DNA from 2 places in the Trichocoleus sp. FACHB-591 genome. Region 2 is predicted to be linked to the other one. Evidence: riboswitches for the same ligand, from Rfam matches in the RefSeq annotation. Region 2 holds a riboswitch; the other holds the start of a gene.
What was found. A riboswitch is a leader RNA that binds a small molecule or an ion and turns the genes downstream of it on or off. The one in region 2 is predicted to bind cobalamin.

Region 1: it holds a riboswitch for cobalamin, as region 2 does, so the genes downstream of both, H6F90_RS17310 (CbtB-domain containing protein) here and H6F90_RS23505 (sirohydrochlorin chelatase) in region 2, are expected to answer to the same signal.

Annotation. Positions count from the first base shown of each region.
Region 1 covers NZ_JACJPA010000094.1:47,581-53,288, reverse strand. The annotation lists gene rpmA (50S ribosomal protein L27) at 1-163, opposite strand, end outside; gene rplU (50S ribosomal protein L21) at 221-565, opposite strand; gene H6F90_RS17315 (hypothetical protein) at 702-1,895, opposite strand; gene H6F90_RS17310 (CbtB-domain containing protein) at 1,954-2,151, opposite strand; cobalamin riboswitch at 2,172-2,332, opposite strand; gene H6F90_RS17305 (ABC transporter ATP-binding protein) at 2,393-4,141, opposite strand; gene H6F90_RS17300 (YdcF family protein) at 4,217-5,260, opposite strand; gene H6F90_RS17295 (sugar transferase) at 5,588-5,708, opposite strand, start outside.
Region 2 covers NZ_JACJPA010000110.1:19,569-25,276, reverse strand. The annotation lists gene sipA (regulatory protein SipA) at 1-120, opposite strand, end outside; gene H6F90_RS23515 (hypothetical protein) at 159-773, opposite strand; gene H6F90_RS23510 (glycoside hydrolase family 10 protein) at 774-2,057, opposite strand; gene H6F90_RS23505 (sirohydrochlorin chelatase) at 2,119-3,192, opposite strand; cobalamin riboswitch at 3,226-3,389, opposite strand; gene H6F90_RS23500 (peptidylprolyl isomerase) at 3,691-4,116, opposite strand; gene H6F90_RS23495 (TspO/MBR family protein) at 4,260-4,733, opposite strand; gene H6F90_RS23490 (tryptophan-rich sensory protein) at 4,861-5,337, opposite strand; gene H6F90_RS23485 (cysteine synthase A) at 5,561-5,708, opposite strand, start outside.

The DNA.
Region 1 (5,708 bases), on a different contig from region 2:
TGCCACGACCGACGTTGCTGCCAGGGTGGAATTTGGTACCCCGCTGACGCACTAGGATGTTGCCAGCGCGAACCACTTGACCGCCGAAGCGCTTGACGCCTAGGCGCTGAGCATTCGAGTCGCGACCGTTACGAGTACTACCTGTACCTTTCTTATGAGCCATTGTTCCCTCAGAGATCTCTACAAGTTTTGCAAGTTGACAACGCTGCCTGACTTGATCTTAGCCTTCGCCTGCACCCAACTCGGTGCCATTCAGGTTGATGGAGTTGATCATCAAGCGGGTTAATTCTTGACGGTGACCCTGCTTCTTACGGGTTTTCTTCTTAGGCTGCATCTTGTACACGATGATTTTACGGCCTCGCAGTTGGCGCAGGATGGTACCTTGAACTGCTGCCCCTGCTACTAAAGGCTGACCAACAGAGATTTCACCATCGTTTTGCACAAATAGCACTTTGTCAATGGTGACAGCGGCATCGACATCACCCGCAATCCGCTCTACATCATAAAAGCGACCCGGTTCCACCCGCAGTTGCTTACCACCCGTCTCAATAATTGCGTAAGCCATGAAATTCTCCTAACAGTTGCCGTACAGGTAGCTGGCTAATGCTCTTTATGAAATGCTTTGCACAATCAGCATGCCAGCTTTTTGTGATGCCTTCACCTGGTCCGAGCAGGAATAGACAGACAATTTGCCATTATGTCTAATTTAACGCCTTGCTGTCAAGGAGCGATCGCGGTTGTCGCCGTTGTTGCACCCATAAACCAAGACCCAAGCCCACCAGCAAAATGCTGACAAAATAGCCAAGGGAAAGGAGGCGCGATCGCAACGGTGGCTCTACGCCCTCAACTTCAATCTCTTGAGCCACTTTGAAGGATGAAAACTGACGAGCCGCACCGGGTTTGGGTGTGACTTCAACTTCCACTTGATAGGGTGCGCCATCAAAAAACTGTTGTTGCCATGCAAATTCACCTTGGTTATTGGGTGTTGCTTGATGAGCAAAGGCAACCCAGCCTGCTTCTAAAGATTTGGCTTTGATGTCAAACACCACATCAGTTGCTGGTTGACCCGTTTTAGTATCGATCGCCTGTACAACCAACTCAGCAGGTTCGCCTACCGTGGCATGGTGATGCCCTAACAGCTTCACTTCTAAGCCTTGTGTGTTCGCACTAGACGGCAAAGCGGCGATCGCCTTATCTCCATGCTCATGTTCGTGAGAGTGCTCATGGGAGTGAGACAGTTCAGCACTAATATTGACGACGAGTAGAGCAGCGATCGCGACCACAATGGTTCCGCTCAACAGCAACCGAACTCGCTGAGGGGCAATTTCTCCAGGTTGCAGTTCTTGCTTGCCGCCAATCACCCAGCCGCCACCGAAGCCTACCCCCAACAAAATCACGGCTAGGATGGCGAAGTTGCGATATTTAATTGAATTTTCGGCGACGGGCAAAGTTAAGGTTTGCTGAAAAGGTGCAAAGGCATTAGCAACGGTTGGTGTAACTTCGACTTGGAGTTGGTAGTCACCGCGAATCGGGAGCATTTGCTGAAATTCCAGTTGACCATTAGCGGCGATCGCCGCCAAATCCAGTAGCTTGGTGCCCTCAACAATGGGAAAGTCGGTGGGCAACCAAGGATTCGTAGGCGGGGTTAGCAGTTTGACACGAATGTTGGCATCTTGCAGTGGCTTCCCGGTTGCATCCAGCGCTTGTAGCGTCATTTGCACTGGATTTTGGGGCTGCGCGGCATCGGCCTCAAAGGGTAGTAACTGACTGGTAGATGGTTCAGTTGCCAGCTTCACCGATGGCTGTGGTAGTTGCGATCGCCCAACTGCACCATAGCTTAAAGCTCCTAGCAGCCCTAATAAGCTGAGGAGCGAAACGAGTTTAATTTTTGTCATTATGACTTAGAACCTTTGAGGATGCTGACGAGTAAGAATTCTGACGGAGCGCGAAATTCTAGTGGCAGCTAACACTCAAGGTATGGTGGCGTAGCGAGTGCATTTGATTGTGGGCGGCAGGATAGCTTGAGAAATAAACCGTCCAGAGCGTCAACGCACACAAGGAAGTAAATAAGGTGGCTTGCACAGGCACCGAAAGCGTCCAACGGACAGCCTGTTGCTGTAGAGAGCCAGAAGTCAGGGATGCAGTTCTCATGGTGTACCTCGCACTTTAGAGCTATAGAACTTCCCACCGGCGGGCATCCTGGCTAGGAAATTTTTACTTAGCTGAGCAAAAAATTCCTTCACAGTTGCGGGACAGCGTCGGATTTGCACCGAACTTTCCCCGTTACCTCTAGTGACTGTTCCTCACTAGAACCGCATGAGTAGGGCAATCATATCACTGTTTATTGACATAAAGGTTTTTGCCGCAAAACTGCAACCCCAGATTTTGGTTCTTAGCGCAGCATTTCTTCTAAGGCATGCTGGCTCCATAGCGTTTGGTATAGTCCAGGCTGCTTGAGCAGTTGATCATGGGTGCCCGTCTGCACAATGTGACCATGCTCCATGACAAAAATGCGATCGGCTGTGGCGGCAGCGGCGAGTTGGTGAGAGATAAACAGCACCGTTTTACGTTGTGTACCTTCCGACAAATTTTTCAGAATTTGGGTGGCGGTTTGGTTGTCCACGCTGGAGAGGGCGTCGTCCAAAATCAAAATGGGCGCATCAACCAATAAAGCTCTGCCTAGGGCGCTGCGCTGGCGTTGTCCACCAGATAACGTAATCCCTCGTTCACCTACCACTGTTTCGTACTGGTGCGGGAAATTGAGAATCTCTTGGTGAATTTGAGCTTGTTTGGACGCGTACTCTACCTCTGGCTGTTCTGCTAGAGGGTCGCCGTAGCGGATATTGTTCTTGACTGTGGTGCTGAAGAGGAAGCTGTCTTGGGGCACATACGCGATCGCAGATCGCAAATCCTGCAAGCGCAACTGAGTAATGTCGTAGTCATCGACAAACAGTTGCTCTGACGCAATATCCAGCAGTCGGGGGATCGCATTTGCCAAGGTGGACTTACCTGACCCAATTGGCCCTACGATCGCGACGGTTTCTCCCGGTTCGATTGTGAAGCTGACATTTTGCAGCGCTGGTATGACGGCGCCAGGATAGGTAAAGCTGAGATCACGGGCGCTGAGGCGACCTTTGACCTCTGCTAGAGCTAACGGCACCACATCGGGCTCGTTTTTGATCTTCGGTTCCACCGTCAAAATTGACTCGACGCGATCGATACTGACTTCACCACGTTGATAGGCTGTAATCGTGAAGCCGAGTAGTGCGGTCGGGAAGATCAGGCGTTCGACGTACAGGAGCAAGGCGATAAAGTCACCTACACTAAGCGCTCCCGTGGCGATCGCTCTGGCCCCCTGCCACAACAGCACCAGAATACTGAGGCTGGCAATGCCGATCAGCAGCGGAAACAAGGTATTACGGGTTCTAGCTAGCTTTAGGTTGGCCTTGAGCAGTTGCTGATTCAGTTGTCGGAAGGCTCGCCGCTCGTTTTCCTCTTGAGCGTAGATCTTAATCAAGGCGATGCCGCTCATGTCTTCTTGAATCAGATCGCTCATTTTAGACAGTTCTTCTTGCACCTCTAGCTGCTCATTGCGGAGGCGATCGCTAAACAAGCGCACCAACATCAACATGAACGGGTAAGGTGCGATCGCCAATAAGCTCAGCTTCCAGTCAATCGTCAGCATGACGGGCAAGGTCAAAGTATAGGCAAAGACGGTATTTGCCAAACTGAGCACAGCAAACCCCACCAACCGCCGAATATTGTCTACATCACTTGTCGCGCGGCTAATGAGATCCCCAGCGGTGTTGAGTGAAAAGTAAAACGGCTCTAGGGTTAGCAAGTGATTGAAGATCTTCTGCTTCAAGTCAAATTCCACCTGCCTCCCAGTGCCAAAGAGCAAAATCCGAGAGACCATGCGAATTCCCCACATGACCGACGCTAGGGCCAAAATCAGCCCTACATAGTACAAAACTTGGTCGAAGCTGAAGGTGACTTGAAGGTCGTCAACAGCGTCGCGGATGACCAGCGGGATATAAACCCCAACTAAATTGACGATCAGCAGCGATAAAACGCCTAAAACAGTAGTTTTCCAGTGGGGTTGTAAGTAAGCCGCAAGTTTCCGTAGCTGAGAGCGAGCCATGAGCAAAAATCCAGCAACCTTTTGATCATCCTAAACGAATTACCTCAGCAGCAGGCAACCCCTCTGCGAGCCGAGCTAAATGCCCAAAGGTGCGAGCCAGCCGCGTAAGAAGTAATAAACCGAGAGCAAATATTCCTCAATCACGCGAGTCGTGACCACCAGAGTGTCAGCGCTGGGGACAAAGTCGGCAATCCGTAATCTGCGCCTGAGACTGCCACCCGACTCAAACGTATAAAAATTTGTGGGTCGAGGAATGACTCGAATTCCTACCCTGGCAAAGGTTAAAGCGGCTCGCCTAGTATTCGTGGCAGAGGAAACTAAGATCACGCGATCGCCCAACCGCCGCTCCATCAAAATTCGTCCTACGGCGACAGCGCTAGTACGCACATCCACGCCAGTCGGTTCCACCACAATGTCGTCTCTAGCCACTCCCATATTGATCAGTAAGGTTTCAATGTCCCTCGCTTCCACGATTTCCTCAGGCTTGCCTTGCAAATCGCCCCTAGGGCCTGCACTGACGATCACCAAAGGCCTATTCCCTAGCCGTAGTTGGTCTTGATACAGTTGGGCAGCGTAAATAATGCGATCGCCCGTATCCGTTAGTTGAATCTGTCGCCGATAGGGTAGATTCGCCTGCGTCGTTCCCCATCCCAATACCACGATCGCTGCCGCTGTTTGTCCTTCTGGAGGGGTCAGCGTTGTCGGGCACTGAAGGTCACAAAGTTCCCGCCGTTGCTGATCGAACTGAATGGCGGCCTGCTCGGTTTTTTGGGCCAGTGCATAGGCCACAAAAGGAGTACTGGAAATTAGCAAAATTAACAGGGCAGCGATCACCAAAGTACCCCCCGGCTTTTTCAACCCGCCTTTATCCATCTTGGCGGCAGCAGCAGCTAGCAGCAACAACGATAAGCCAAGGGGCTTGAAGGGCAGCGATAACACGCTCCAAACTGTGGAGACAACTCGGCTGGTTGGCGTTAGGAAGGCCAGAATGATGAATAACACCATCACAAAGGCACCGAGCCAAGTGTAGTACTCCTTCGGAATCAGCTTCTGTAGGACGTACCAGATAATTATGCCGACTAGCAGCCACAGCAGAACTAAGGTTAATAGTTCAAACATTGCGGCACTTCCTCACATCACCAACTAGGGAGTTTTGCTTTACTGGCAGTACTAATGACATCGCTTGGTATGTCAGTTCTTGTCTGGACCCATTGATTTGCATTTGTGAATGTTCAAGCAACTCTCCCGTAGTTGGGCTAACGCTAGCATGAAGTGAGGACAACAAAGCATCATCAATCTGTTTTCCAGCCCGCTATTTGTGACTCTGAGACTCCACTGCCCCGCTACAAAAAACCACCCTGCCGTTTTAAGGACAGAGTGGTGGAACTAGAGCATGCTGTCTTTTTTCAGCCTTGAAAGTGAGGCGATCGCGACTGAGTTCGTGGGTTAGTAGGCCCCAGTTTTGGCAAAAATCACAAACACTGTTTTGAAGATGATTGTCAAATCGTACAGAGGGGTCCAATGGGTTTGGTAGCGCAAATCTAGCTCAACAATCTTCTCGAAGTCC
Region 2 (5,708 bases):
TTCTTCCCCTAACTGAATCACGTTGGGGGGTCGCAACATCGGCATGGGGTCGGCTGTCTTGACATAGGGTGGCATCGTCACTACCCGGACGCGATCGCCAACAGCAAATTCTTTAGACATAACTTCTTCTAGTCCTGGTGATTCCCCAATGGGTTAGGTTACTTGATTGCTGCATCTCGGAGCAACTGAGCCAAGCCCACTCCAGTCATCAGCGCCATCAGTAGCCAAACTAAGGCTAACCCAATCACCTCCCCTAAAAACAAACCTGTGATCGTGTGCAGCCAGCCACCGATCACCCAACCACTGCCAAGCGCGATCGCCCAAGCTAAGACACTGACGAATATCCAGGCTTTTGCATCCGCAAAACATTGCCGCAACACCAGCCATTGACTCACTCCGAGTATGGCTCCCATCTTCATGCCATCTACCAACCCGTAGAACAATCGCAACAAATCTGAGTGGGTTTGCGGCACGACCCAGCCCAAAGCCCCTAACTTGCTAGCTCCTAAAACAGTCCAGCAGAGGGTACTAGACAAGATCCACCAGCCTGCTTGAGGACACCAGCGTCGCAACACTAGCCACTGCGCTAAACCAATTACAGTACCGCCGATCGCGCCTTCCAAGCCTTGCAAAGCGGCTCTTTCGCCCACTTCTAACCAATAAAGGCTAATCAAAAATCCTAAAATATTGCCGCCTATCCATTGCAGGCAAAAGCGGTAGGCTAACCTTTGTCCAGGCTGGGCTAAAAATAGAGCGGGAGTTGAATGACCCATCTAGCGATTTGTCCTGGGGGGTTGAGCGGGCGCAACAAACAAAGTTTTGAATCCTTGCCGCCGCATCTGAGGCGATTCAGGCGCAATATAGCTCCACAAGCTCTCCCAGTAAAAAAAGGAGACACCATCAAACCCTTGCTCACGCGCAGCCTGGACTTGTTCCTGAATCTGCTGCATGTTGACGGGCTGCCCCCAAGAGCCTGTGTGAATGCCAATCGCGACTGGAATCCGTTGACGCGCGAACTGCACTGCAGGTTGCTTTAGTTCCGCCACAAAAGTAGACAACCTTTGGCGATAGACCTGTAAAACCAGTTCTTCAATCCAGCCCTGCCGCACCCAGGTTTGCCAATCTTGCAGGTAGGTTCTGTAGGAAAATCCTTGAGAGTTGGGGGATAGCGTGATTAAGCAGTAGGGCCGCACCACCTTCACAGCGCGAAAAATCTGCTCCATCAAAGCGGTAATTTTATTCGCTCGCCAGCGCATCCATTCTGGGTCTAGCGGGTTATCAGGAGGCGGTTTACCCCCATGTTCTTGCTGGTAAAGCTCAACCGTAAAAGCGTCGTAACCAAAATCTACTGGCAACCCAAAGTGGTCATCCAATTGAATCCCAGCGACATCGTAGCGAGTCACGACTTCTACAATCAGATCTACCATTAGGGCTTGCACCTCTGGATGCAGCGGGTTCAGCCAAACTCGACTGATGCCAAACGGCTGCCGCAGTTTCTGCTGAGCGAATTCCAACCAGGATGGCGATCGCGACTTTGTAGCATTGGGTAAAGCTAATTGCTCCCAATCTGAGCGAATGGCTGTGGTGCCATCTTGACGGCTGGTGAGCCAATCGGGGTGCTGCTGCACTAACGCCGAGCCAGCGGGAGCCATAAAGCCGTACTCAAACCAAGGAATGATCCTGAGTCCCTGTTGATGGCCCTGCTGAACCATCTCCGCTAAGACATCTTTGCCTAAACGCAGACTCGTTAGCATGGGGTCTTGCGATCGCCCAATGCTCCGCTTGAGCACAAAGCTGGGATACAGGGTATGTCCCCGATTCCAGACGACGGGGTAAACCGTATTGAAGTGGAGCTGAGATAGCTGCTTGAAGGCTCGCTGAACTCCCCCAGGCCGAAACAGGACCGCACTTGCCACGTTGGTCAGCCAGACTCCGCGTAACTCGGTTAATGCTGGGGCCGCTGGTGGCTTAGATTGCTGTGCTGGCACGACCAAAAGCACAACCACCAACATCAAAGAGAGTAAGCAGACTAGTCCAGTCTGAAACTTCTTGTCCATCCTGTTGCATTAACCAACCTTCTAGAGTCTAGCTGGCGATCGCTTTAGTGGCTCTAGGTCTTTAGGGAACTTGCCAAATTCTCTCGTGATATTGAGCGGGTTCGGCGTAGGGGTCAACAACAGGATGGTCGTGCCCGTGACCATGCCCGTGGCCGTGGCCGTGATCGTGCCCGTGAGCTTGCTCATGACTATGGCCGTGATCGTGACCATGCCCATGATCATGCCCGTGACCATGACCGCCACCATTAGCGACAGCCGCTAAGCGAAACTTACACATCTCGCAGTTCATCTGCACTTGGCCCAGTTGGGTTTCAATTTCTCGTTCCCGCAAAATGGAGAAGAGTTGCGGATGCAAGCCCATTTCTGGCAAGCAGGTCATGGAGATGTCGGGATGCAGTTCTTGTTGCTGTGTGGTGATGTCAAAGATCTTCTTCATCAGCAACCCAGTAAACAAGAAGTAAGGCAGGACGATAATTCGCTTGGGTTCGTATAGGCGGGCGCGACGGAAGCCTTCTTCTAAGCGGGGATGGGTGATGCCAATAAAGCAGGTTTCGACGGTGCTATAGCCGCTGCCTTCCCAGAGAATCCGAGCCATTTTGTAAACATCACCGTTGGCATCTGGGTCGCTGGCTCCACGCCCCACAAACAGCAGGACGGTATCTTTGCGCTCAATGCCTTGGGGGTTCCATTGGGGTTGGTCGAGTTCGGCTAGGCGCGATCGCCACAGGTCTAGAATGCCGGGAGTAATGCCAAAGTGCCGCCCGTAGTGGAACTTGACTTGGGGATGCCGCTGACGAGCGCGATCGAGTTCGTTGGTGACATCAAATTTGTTATGTCGTGCGGCAAAGAGCAAAATTGGCAAAACGGAAAATTCGGTGTAGCCCTGTTCCACGCACTGATCAACGCCTTCTTGAATGGAGGGAGCGGTGAGTTCGAGGAAGCAAGGAACTGCGGGGCGGGAGGTATCTAGAGATTGGTACGCTGCGGCAAATTCGAGAAAGCTCCGCCGTCCATCTTCATCGCGGCTGCCATGCCCAATCAGCAGTAAAGGTCGCTGCATGGGCAGAGGCGGTAGTTGTGCCGCTGGAGCAGCAGCATCGATTGTATTCAACAGGGTTGAATTGGTAGTTAACATGAGTCAAATCCTCTTTCCCGTGCGACGCAGGAAGTGAGTGAAGTGGTAACAGATAGGCGTTCTGGCTGAGGAGAGCTGACACTCTACTAAATCCGAATTTTCAGCTCCATTGACAGCTGCGGCACAGCACCGGACTCGCACCGGATTTTCCCTATCTGGCTACTGTTCACGTGTGCTTCGTTATCTTATCCCATCTGTTCTTGGGACTGTATGCGGGGGAGGGGGTTGAGGGCGATCGCTCGATGATCTTTTAGTTGGGTGTGCAGGCATATGTACTAGAACCAAACCCTTAGGGGCGCTTGCCCTCAAACCCCCACTGAAGGACGGCTGCGTCCTCCAGACCTCCTCCAGAAGTTGGTTTTAGGGCACGGTTTGGTTTGGCTATTCGAGTAGCTATTATATGGGGGCTTAGGTGTTTGCGAATTGCTTGGAACTTGGGCGATCGCTCCTTGGATAAGCCATGAGGCGATCGCGACACTACTTCTACCTAAGATTTACCTAGGATTCGATCCTGACGGACAGGATTTTGTCGTCTTTACGAATCGCATTCACGACATCCATATTTTCCGTTTTGCCAAACACAGTGTGCTTGCCATCGAGGTGAGGCTGAGGCGAGTGGCAAATAAAGAATTGACTTCCCCCAGTATCTTTGCCAGCGTGAGCCATCGACAGGCTGCCTGCTTGGTGCTTGTTGGGGTTGCCAGCCGTTTCGCAGTTGATTTTGTATCCTGGACCTCCGGTGCCTGTGCCTTGAGGACAGCCACCCTGAATCATGAAGTCAGAAATTACGCGGTGAAAGGTCAGCCCGTCGTAAAACCCTTTATTGGCAAGATCAACAAAATTCTTCACCGTGTTAGGCGCATCCTGCTCAAACAGCTCTAGGTTGATGGTGCCTTTGGCGGTTTTCATTATGGCGCGAGTCATGGTCTCTCCTTAATAAGCCGAGGCTGATTGCGTCTGCCAGCCAATTCATCTCATCCAGCTTAGAACAAAAGTCGCGATCGCTACATTTCGCTCCACCAGCCGTGGCCCCAACTACCCCTTGACTGAGTTATCTAAGCAAAAGTTTAAGCAGATTCTGGATTCAGCTTTGCCAACTCCCAAGTCGCATAGGTACCAATCGGGCTCCAGATTAAATAGGGAATGAGGAGGGCAGCGGCAGTAGCCGAAACGGGTGCAACTACCGCTGCCAGAATCCAACCTAGAACCGCTCCAGTACCACCAATGAATGTGCCGATGGTGAGGTTACGCAGCCATAATGTCAGAGGCTGGTAGACAATTGTCACGATTTCCAATAGCAGATAGAAACCCATGAGAAACCAGGTTTTTGAGCTGCCAGGGTCTCGCTCCCAAATGTTGTAGGCAGACCATGCGCCACAGACAAAAACCACCGCCCAAATCACTGGAATGGCAGGTTCAAAGGTGAGCCAGCTTGGACGACGTAAGCGCCGAAACCATTTCACATCACGGGGCCGAATCACACTACCGCCGATTGCCACTAAAAAGGTTACGGCTGCAATTACCATCCAAGACTTGATCATGCTTTTAGCTTCCTCTGGGCCACACGCTGCACTTGGCTCAAATCAGATCTGACAGTTCTGAGCAAAGATAAGTTATGAAGCGATTGTGTCAGGGCATTAGGTCAACCGTAATCGACCAGCGGAAAGATTAGTGTGCTGCCTCAGGGTTGAGCCGCATCATTTCCAATGTGGCATAGGTGCCAATCGGACTCCAAATCAAGTAAGGCAAGAGCAAAAGCACTGCCAAACCCGAAATCGACAAAATGGAGCTAGCGAGGAAAACTCCTAAAACCACACCAATACCGCCTAAAACCACACCAGCTTTAATATTTCGCAGCCTGAGAGTAAGTGGAATGTAAGCAACAGTAATTACTTCTAGCAGCAGGTACAGCGCCATTAGGAGCCACATTTGCAAGCTACCTGGATTCTTTTCCCACACTAAATAGGCAGAAGCAGCCCCACAACTAAACACAAAAGTCCAAATCACCGGAATCAGAGGCTCAAAAAAGAGCCACAAAGGACGCTGTAACTCTACCGCCCAGACGGTATCACGGGGTCTGATCCAAGCTGCTCCTAAAGCCACCAAAAAGGTGATGCCACCAATAATCATCCAAGATTCCACCATGTCTTTGCCTCCTATGCTGACCCGCTCCACTGACTCAATCCGTCAGCTTATGTTTATGGTCGCAAGTCCAAGCGGAAGCTTACTCAGTCGTGGGTGGGAACCTGATGGCACATGCCACCCATAAATATCCCTGGCGAATATACCCCTAGCCAATATGGCTGTTGCTATAGCTTGAGAGCGGGTAGCGCATCGAAGTGATAGAAGGAGGCTGGCGGGAGATAGTTTAGGCAGTGGCGATCGCTTCTGGAGATAATCCTTTTTGAGCGAGCCAATCCAGATTGAACAACCGTGATTGATACCGGGAGCCACTATCACACAAAATAGTCACAATGGTATGTCCGGGCCCCATTTGTTTTGCCAGTGCCACTGAC